DNA from 2 places in the Anaerobacillus sp. 63XJN7_5_ISO-PGPR-S23-430 genome. Region 2 is predicted to be linked to the other one. Evidence: predicted binding sites of a transcription regulator. Region 2 holds the regulator's gene; the other holds the start of a gene.

Region 1 (5,012 bases), 570 kb from region 2:
TCTTCAGTCGTATTTGGATCACTACATAGAATTTGAGCTTCATAAGCACTAAAACCGTAAGCGCGTTCAATTAGATCAAAAATATGGCCACCTGGTACTCTAGCAGCTACTTCTCCGAAGTGAAGTGTGCCATCAGGCATAATGAAATACTCAGGATGAATCACGCCGTTCTCCACTTCGAACGCTTCGATTAATTGTTCAATCGCTTTCCGGATAACGGGACGCTTCTCTTCAAGAGAAGGAGAAGGTGGAACAAAGTTTGAGTACCCAAGTTTTACGTATTCTGTTATATTAAGAAATTGAATTTTCCCATCATGTACAAAAACCTCACATGAGAATTCCTGCCCATCCAAATGACTTTCCATTAATAAAGGAAAATCAGTATCTGTTAATGCATCAATATCTGCAGGATCATCGATGGCTCGATGTCCTACTGAACCAGCCTTATCTAAAGGCTTACAATGAATCGGCTCGTATTTATCTCCATCCACTTTCAAAAGAGCATCGTTGACCCTTTTAAGAAAGCGCTTTACATCTTCCTTGTCTCTTGCTTCTTCGAAAACACCTACTTTAATACCAGCCATCTGTGCCTTTCGTTTCATCATTCCTTTATCTCTTAACAATAGAGAACGGTTAAATAATCTAGGCTCTTCTCTAAAGCGAGAATTCAGAGCTCCTGCCCATTCCACACACTCTTCATAAAGGGGGACAGCAACCTCTGCGCCTAAAGCTTTAAGTTGCTTATAGAGTTTGTCTGATCCTTCATTCAATCTATCAAACTCCCAACCTACGAAAGTGATGTCATGCTTCTCGGCATAATCCTTAAAATCAGGAGGACCAACCACTACAAAAGGCCGATTCAACTTGTCACAGGCCTCAATTGCGGGAAGACTCCATCCAATCAATGCTGTTAAATATGGAATTGTCTTTCCTTCTGGCTGACTTTCTTGTAACGTCTGGTTCATTTCTAGTTGATCCAGTTCCATTTTGTTCTCGCTCCTTTATGAAATAGTAGAGAAGTCTTTCCTGACCTTCCTTATCTAACGTAGCAGATTTGAAGACTAATTTTAACTAATATTCTGACTTTTCGACCTATAAATACAAAACAAGTCACAATACTTTACCATTCGACAACGCTATAGAAAAAGTACAGTCAGGATACCATAATTATACCTTCCCTCTTTTTGTAAAAAAGTAACAAAAAAACCATGGAAACAAAGTTTTTTCTTTTCTTTTTTTGAATTCACTCGCGAATGAGCCAAAAAACGAGATATCAATAATATAAGCTACTATAGCTAATAAAAAAGAAAGCCGCTCCATTGGAACGACTTTCAAGAATGTGACTTATTTTTCTTTTGATACGACGAGTTTATCTTCTACAACTTCAACTGTAACTGACTGAAGGTCTCCTTCATCCACTAGTATATCGGCAATACCATCTTCAACATGTTCTTCGATCACTCTGCGAAGTGGTCGCGCACCAAACTGCGGATTATAGCCAAGTGAAGCTAACTTCTCTTTCGCTTCATCGCTAATTGTAAGAGAAATATTCTGTTCCTCGAGACTCTCATCCAAATCTTCAATCATTAAATCAACGATTGTAACGAGACTGGATTGTTCGAGTGATTTAAATGGAATAATTCCATCAAAGCGATTCAAGAACTCAGGTCTAAAGTAACCACCAAGACTCTCCATCACATCCGTGTAGCTTTCAGCTGATTCAAAACCAACTGTAATTCTGCGCTCTGACGTTCCAGCATTACTTGTCATAATAATAACCGTATCTTTAAAGCTAACAGTTCTACCTTGACTATCAGTTAATCGTCCATCATCAAGAATTTGTAAGAACATATTTTGAACATCAGGATGAGCTTTTTCAACTTCATCAATTAATATGATGCTATATGGCTTACGTCTTACTCGCTCGGTTAATTGCCCAGCTTCTTCATGACCAACATAACCAGGAGGCGAGCCGATTAACTTAGATACAGAGTGTTTCTCCATATACTCACTCATATCAAGACGGATCATGGCTTCACGATCACCAAACATTTCTTCTGCAAGTGATCGGGATAGCTCTGTTTTACCGACTCCTGTTGGTCCAACGAATAGGAAGGAACCTATTGGACGATTTTGACGTTTCAATCCGGCACGACTTCTGCGAATCGCTTTAGCGACTCTATTTACGGCATCTTCCTGACCAATTACTTTCGCATTAAGTCGATCCGCAAGATTTTTCATTTTCGTTTGTTCATCTTCGCGAAGTTTACGTACTGGAATACCTGTTTTTCCTTCTATAATGTGTTGAATCTCTTCAAGAGACACTAAATGATTCACACTTGATTTATTTTTCAGCGATTGCTCAAGCTGCTCCTCAAGCTGTAATTCTTCAGTTCTTAACTTGGCAGCACGCTCATAATCTTCTGCTTCGGCTGCTTTATTTTTTTCAGCAGCTATTTCTGTTAGACGTTGCTGAATTTCATCGTGGCTAGACTCTGCAAACGTTAAGTTCAATTTCGCCCCTGCTTCATCCATTAAATCGATCGCTTTATCTGGCAAGAAGCGGTCTTGAATGAAACGATTAGACAATGTTACACATGCTTTAATGGCTTCATCTGTGTACTTGACTTCATGATAGTCTTCATACTTAGACTGCAAACCTTTCAATATTTCAATGGCTTCATCTACCGTTGGCTCATTAACCATAACTGGTTGGAAGCGACGCTCAAGCGCTGCGTCTTTCTCAATCTGGCGATACTCTTTGAGAGTGGTTGCCCCAATTAACTGAAGTTCACCTCTAGCTAACGCTGGTTTCAAAATGTTACCTGCATCCATTGAGCCTTCAGCAGATCCAGCTCCAACGATTTGATGTAATTCATCCACGAACAAAATAACATTCTTTCTACTTTGAAGCTCAGAAATTAACTGTTTCATCCGCTCTTCAAATTGACCACGAACACCTGTGTTTGAAACGAGTGAAGCTACATCAAGTAAATAAATTTCTTTGTTTTTTAGCTTAGAAGGGACATTGCCCTCTGTTATCCGAAGAGCAAGGCCTTCCGCTATGGCTGTCTTCCCGACACCAGCTTCCCCAATCAAGACAGGGTTGTTTTTATTTCGGCGGTTTAACGTCTCAATCACTCTTGATACTTCATTCTCTCTCCCGATAACCGGATCAATTAATCCAGCTTTTGCGGCGTCAGAAAGATTTCGTCCCAAGTCATCAAGTAAGCCACCTTTTCCATTTCCAAACTCGGTTTGCGGCCCCTCCTGTTGTGCGTTAAATCCATGTTGACCTGATTGGTTCATAAAGGATTGAAAGAACTCATCCATTTGACCTTTTGGTGATGATGCAGTTTGACCATTCATCACTTTTGCGTAACACGTACTACAAAGGTGTACTTGTTTCTTATTCTGATTCATCTGGACATTAAGTTGAACCGATGCTTGATTTTGTTGACAATGATCACAAAGCATATGATGGCCTCCTTATAATATATATAACGTACATTTTATGAAATTAAGATAAAAGGTGAAAGATACTCGCTTTGACTTTGACTATCTTTGACCTTGTAACCAAATTATAATTTGACTATCTTTGACTTTCAAGTCTTTTGCTCATCCAAATTTTATTTTTTTCTAACTGATTAACGACTCAGGAAAATATCATTCATATATGGTTCTTAAAAATATTTGTAATATTTGAAATAGAGGAATTTTTTCAGAGGTTGGATAATAGATTGTAATAACTACTTTTCGACAAAGGGGTATACAAGTTTACTAGTACGGTAACAATGATGATAGATTACAAAGGGAGGATATCTTATGAATGATTCAGTCTATCAATTGATTGTTGAAACAACCGTCAAACGAGTGCCTAGCTGTCACGAGACGCCTGAGGATTTCTTCATTGCCCTTGATGATCGGGAATATCCATATTTAATCTTACCCACGCCTAAGGAAATGTTTGATAATGATGATGTGTTCACAATTCGTTTAATTCCGGATGCCCTCAACAAATTTCGATTTGAATTGGACAACTCATTCACCAAATTATCCTTCAGACGCTTTTCTACCTTCTTTGATGATAAAACATACTACTTTGGCCCCGACGACAATATGTTGATTCATTTTCTAAAGTCGCCCGTTTACAGAAGCTATGTCGCATGGGTAAGTCACTTGTATTTTAAACGCATTGATGACCTTATTGAACGGTATAACAATGAACAGCTTCCTGAAGAAAGAAAATCCATTAAAGCGAAACTTTCTCGCCTTCTGATCGAAGCTTAATCTCGAAGCGATCTACTTCATTCTGGACAAGTTTAGTTCCTTCCTCAAGTGAATCATACGTTAGGTTAATAATGTTACCTTCGTTCTCATATGCTTTGTATTCATAACGAGGATCATAATAATAAATCAGGAGCCGTTCAACAATCAAGGCATAGTCATTCTCAGCAAGAGCATCGGCAATTACTTCTTTATCTTCACTCGAAAATCGCTTCTCAATTTTGTTAATAGCTCCTGTGATTTCTTCGTGATGATGTTCAGGATGATACGTATTTAAGATCGTACGAATTCGATAAGAAAGCGGGGCGTGGACTTGTATACGCGTCCCTTTTTGTTTGCCTTCTAAAATAAACTCTGGAATGATAATATTTCCAAGTCGCTTACTTTCAGATTCAATGATGTAATAAGACGTTTCTCCAATTTCTCCTAATCTATGGTATAGCATGGCTTCAAATTCTTTTTGACTTCTTTCAGGCAAATCAACTCTTCCAAATACAGAACCTCGATGAGCTGCAAGTCCCTCAAGATCAAGAACAGGATAGCCCTTCTCTTCTAAATCATTCAGTATTTCAGTTTTAGATGTACCGGTTAGTCCTTCCAAAACAAGATAGGGTGTCGTCTGATTCGCTAAGTATTCTAAACCAGCCGTCACTTTTTGTCTGTAGGAACGAATACCTCCTTCTAGCTGTCGGCATGGCAGTCCCATCATGTCAAAAATAACTGTC
Region 2 (5,012 bases):
AGAGGACCGGGATGGACACACCGCTGGTGTACCAGTTGTTCCGCCAGGAGCATAGCTGGGTAGCTACGTGTGGAAGGGATAAGTGCTGAAAGCATCTAAGCATGAAGCCCCCCTCGAGATGAGATTTCCCACAGCATGAAGCTGGTAAGATCCCTTAGAGATGATGAGGTAGATAGGTTCGGGGTGGAAGCGTGGCAACACGTGGAGCTGACGAATACTAATCGATCGAGGGCTTAACCTAAACGAAAAGCGAAGTAAGCCGTTTAAATCCGACAAGCGTTGGAGGCTTTTGAGTCAGACGCGCTTTATGCGTCAGAATCAAAAGGTGAAACGATCGAGGATTTGGCTTACGTAGCTGGACATATTGGAAAGTTGTGCGTGCTATCTAGTTTTCAGGGAACACCTGAAATAAGGAAGTTCGATTAAGTGCCACCACGTCCTGTGGTGAACACCGAACGGCTAACATCCTGTTAGTCTAGTGATGATGGCGAAGAGGTCACACCCGTTCCCATGCCGAACACGGAAGTTAAGCTCTTCAGCGCCGATGGTAGTTGGGGGATCTCCCCCTGCAAGAGTAGGACGTCGCTAGGCAACATAAGAGAAGCGAGAGACCTGAGGGTTTCTCGCTTTTTTTGTATTTCTTTCTCAACAATTTTAGATAGCTAGTTCTGTTTTAAAAGATCGCGGAATTAATTTTTCTGTTTGCATAATTGTTTTGCCTTACTATCGCAGAGTAATTCCTCAAGCATCTAAATACCTGATCGGATATATTCTCTATCTAAGCACTCTATATAATAGAGAAATATAAGCAATTCATATTGCAGGGTTAAGAAACTTTTAATGAAAAATTTTGCTACCCTTATGTAGCAAATGAATTATTCGAGTCTAATCGTATTTTTTTGTTTAATAGTTTTCTGAAGAAAATTATAGTTGCTCTATTAAAAGGTGAAAACTAGAGAAAAAAGAGTCTTGGATTTATCTTAAATGGTAATGCTTTATACAGAAGAACTACGATAGGCTTGTTGCTTTGCAATCCTTGATAAAAACGTTATAATATATTTAACGTCAAATATAGTCAAAGTCAGTATGGGGACGGAGAGGAGGGAACTACGTGAGGAATGTTTCCGATATTATTGAAGCATATCTAAAGAAAATTTTAATGGTGGATGGAAGGGATGCTGTTGAAATAAAGCGAAGTGAAATAGCAGATAAATTTCAATGTGTTCCCTCGCAAATTAATTATGTAATAAATACCCGCTTTACGATTGAAAAAGGCTATATTGTGGAAAGTAAGAGAGGTGGAGGGGGTTATATACGGATCGTTAAAGTTAAACCCGAAACCCACGCTGATTTAATAGACGAAATGATACAGATCGTCAAAAATCAAGTGCCACAAGTAGTTTCAGAAAATATTATTCTTCGTTTACATGAAGAAGAGGTAATTTCGGAGCGAGAAGCGAAGTTAATGTTAAGCGTACTAGATCGTACTGTGATTACTATAGAATTACCAGTTAGAGATCATCTGCGTGCGAATATGTTGCGTGCCATGCTAACTGCTTTAAAATATAAATAAATTTTATACTTTTTAGGGTAGAGAAGGAGGGTTGCCCTATGACTTGTCAGGAATGTGGTGAGCGCCCTGCTACGCTTCATTTCACTAAGATTATTAATGGTGAAAAAACAGAGTTTCACATTTGTGAGAAGTGTGCTAAGGAAAAAGGTGAGGTTGAGCCAGGCACTAACCATTTTTCTATCCATAACTTATTATCGGGATTACTAAATTTCGATACCCCTATTGAGGAGAATCCAGCTCAGTCTTTTTATAAAAAAGAGCCAATACACTGTCCAAAGTGTGGGTTGACCTATCAACAATTCACTAAGATTGGAAGATTTGGGTGTTCTGAGTGCTACAAAACCTTTTCGGATAACTTGGATCCTATACTTAAAAAAGTTCATGGGGGCAATACTGTTCACGCTGGAAAAGTTCCGAAGAGGGCTGGAGCAGCGATAGAAATTGAACGCAAAGTTCAGAACTTAAGAAGCAAAATGAAAGAGTATATCCAGCATGAAGAATTTGAAAAAGCTGCAGAAACTAGAGATTTGATTCGTTCCCTTGAAGAAAAGAGCAAATGGGAAGGGGGAGCATAATGTCACTTCAGCATTTTATCAGTGAAGCCGTAAGCCCATGGATGAAAGATGAGGGGCCAGATTCTGATATTGTCATGAGCAGTCGGGTCCGATTTGCACGTAACTTAAAGAATTATGTTTTTCCGATCGTTTCAAACAGTGAGGATAATTTACAAGTTATAAAAGAAGTTCGACAACAGTTTACAGATATTCCAGACGACCAGATTGGTGAACTTGAACTAATTGAAATGGATGAGTTAAAACCTATCGAGAAGAGAGTTCTTGTGGAGAAGCACTTGATTAGTCCTAACCTTATCGAACACTCAAATAACGGCGGTGTGCTTCTGAGCGAGAATGAAACGGTTAGTATAATGATTAATGAAGAAGATCATTTTCGTATTCAATGTCTAGTTGCAGGGTTCGAACTGAAGAAGGCGCTAACCATTGCAAATTCATTAGATAACTGGATTGAAGGAAAAGTTGACTACGCATTTGATGAAAGAAAAGGATATTTAACAAGTTGTCCTACTAATGTGGGAACCGGCATGCGAGCTTCTGTTATGCTACACCTCCCTGCGCTTGTATTAACACAGCAATTAAACCATATTATTCCGGCTATCAACCAGCTCGGTCTTGTCGTAAGAGGTAGCTATGGGGAAGGTAGCGAAGCGCTAGGTAATATTTTTCAGATATCAAATCAGATCACTCTTGGAAAGACAGAAGATGACATCATCGAAGATTTACAAGGTGTGGTTATGCAAGTTATCGAAAAAGAACGTGCTGCTAGAAGGGCACTTCTAGATAACTCCCGAATTGAGTTAGAGGATCGTATTTATCGTGCCCTTGGTGTTCTGCAGAACAGCAGAATTATTCAATCAAAAGAAGCAGCTAAGTGTTTGTCAGATGTAAGACTTGGTATTGATTCAGGTCTTGTAAAAGGCTTATCTAAATCGATATTGAATGAATTGCTTATCCTAACTCAACCAGGTTTCTTACAGCAGTATGCTGGGGCAAGTCTTACCCCTACGGAACGAGATATCAAACGTGCTACTTTAATTAGAGAAAGACTTGAACTTGAAGATCAACTAACGAAGAATTTGGAGGGTGATGAACAATGATGTTTGGACGATTTACAGAACGTGCCCAGAAAGTACTTGCTTTAGCACAAGAAGAGGCGATCCGACTTGGCCATAACAACGTTGGTACTGAACATATCTTACTTGGGTTAGTCCGTGAAGGTGAAGGTATTGCAGCCAAAGCGTTAACAGCACTTGGACTTGGCTCAGACAAGATTCAAAAAGAAGTAGAGAAGTTAATTGGACGCGGGCAGGATTCTGTTCAATCCATTCACTATACACCACGAGCTAAAAAAGTGATTGAATTATCGATGGATGAAGCACGTAAGTTGAGCCATTCCTATGTAGGTACTGAACATATTCTACTTGGCTTAATTCGCGAGGGTGAAGGTGTTGCTGCACGCGTACTTAATAACTTAGGGGTAAGCTTAAATAAAGCTCGTCAGCAGGTTCTACAATTGTTAGGTAGTAATGAAAGCTCTTCTTCTAGTCATCAAGCTGGAGGAGCGAGCGCAAATACTCCTACACTAGATAGTCTTGCAAGAGATCTTACTGTGATCGCTCGAGACAACGGACTGGATCCTGTTATTGGTCGAAGCAAAGAAATTGAGCGAGTGATTGAAGTGCTTAGCCGACGTACAAAGAATAACCCTGTCCTAATCGGAGAGCCAGGAGTTGGTAAAACTGCAATTGCAGAAGGCCTTGCTCAGCAAATTATTAACAATGAAGTACCTGAAACGCTTCGTGATAAGCGCGTTATGACGCTAGATATGGGTACTGTCGTTGCAGGTACGAAATACCGCGGTGAATTTGAAGACCGTTTGAAGAAAGTAATGGATGAAATTCGTCAGGCAGGTAACATTATTCTGTTTATTGATGAACTTCATACACTAATTGGCGCTGGTGGTGCAGAAGGAGCAATTGATGCTTCAAATATTCTTAAACCTGCACTAGCAAGAGGAGAACTTCAATGTATTGGTGCTACTACTCTTGATGAGTATCGTAAATACATTGAGAAGGATGCTGCCCTTGAACGTCGCTTCCAACCAATTCAAGTTAACGAACCGACAAGTGATGAGTCCGCTCTTATTTTAAAGGGACTTAGAGATCGTTATGAAGCTCATCACCGCGTTACGATTACTGACGATGCGATCGAAGCCGCGGTTAAACTTTCAGATCGTTACATTTCGGATCGTTTCTTACCGGATAAAGCAATTGATTTAATTGACGAAGCCGCTTCGAAAGTTCGCCTTCGTTCTTATACTGCACCACCAAATTTAAAAGAACTTGATAAGAAGCTTGAAGAGGTTCGAAAAGAAAAGGATGCTTCTGTTCAAAGCCAGGAGTTTGAGAAAGCCGCTTCTCTTCGTGATTCTGAACAACGCTTACGCGAGCAGCTAGAGCAGACGAAGAAAGAATGGAAAGAAAAGCAAGGAAAAGAGAATCAAGAGGTTACACCGGAGGATATTGCGATTGTCGTTGCCAATTGGACCGGTATCCCGGTTTCCAAGCTAGAAGAGCAGGAAACAGAACGTCTATTGAAAATGGAAGAGATTCTTCATAATCGCCTGATCGGTCAAGAAGAAGCCGTAAAATCTATTTCAAAAGCAGTACGACGTGCTCGTGCTGGATTAAAGGATCCTAAGCGCCCAATTGGTTCATTTATTTTCCTTGGGCCAACAGGGGTAGGTAAAACTGAACTAGCTCGTGCTGTTGCTGAAACACTATTCGGTGAAGAAGATTCTGTTATCCGAATTGATATGTCTGAGTACATGGAGAAACACTCAACGTCACGTCTTGTTGGTTCAC

The links. The regulator CtsR, encoded in region 2, represses protease genes until heat stress. The targets are predictions, from matches to a motif close to ATGGTCAATAAAGGTCAAACA.
Region 1: the regulator CtsR is predicted to act here: its motif matches at 3,552-3,572, upstream of AC0VYJ_RS03745 (ATP-dependent Clp protease ATP-binding subunit).

Annotation. Positions count from the first base shown of each region.
Region 1 is NZ_CM149686.1:681,962-686,973, reverse strand. It holds gene AC0VYJ_RS03750 (ATP-grasp domain-containing protein) at 1-986, opposite strand, end outside; gene AC0VYJ_RS03745 (ATP-dependent Clp protease ATP-binding subunit) at 1,345-3,477, opposite strand; gene AC0VYJ_RS03740 (hypothetical protein) at 3,826-4,290, shown strand; gene mnmH (tRNA 2-selenouridine(34) synthase MnmH) at 4,253-5,012, opposite strand, start outside.
Region 2 is NZ_CM149686.1:107,949-112,960, forward strand. It holds rRNA gene AC0VYJ_RS00555 (23S ribosomal RNA) at 1-241, shown strand, start outside; rRNA gene rrf (5S ribosomal RNA) at 475-591, shown strand; gene AC0VYJ_RS00565 (CtsR family transcriptional regulator) at 1,112-1,573, shown strand; gene AC0VYJ_RS00570 (UvrB/UvrC motif-containing protein) at 1,612-2,148, shown strand; gene AC0VYJ_RS00575 (protein arginine kinase) at 2,190-3,245, shown strand; gene clpC (ATP-dependent protease ATP-binding subunit ClpC) at 3,242-5,012, shown strand, end outside.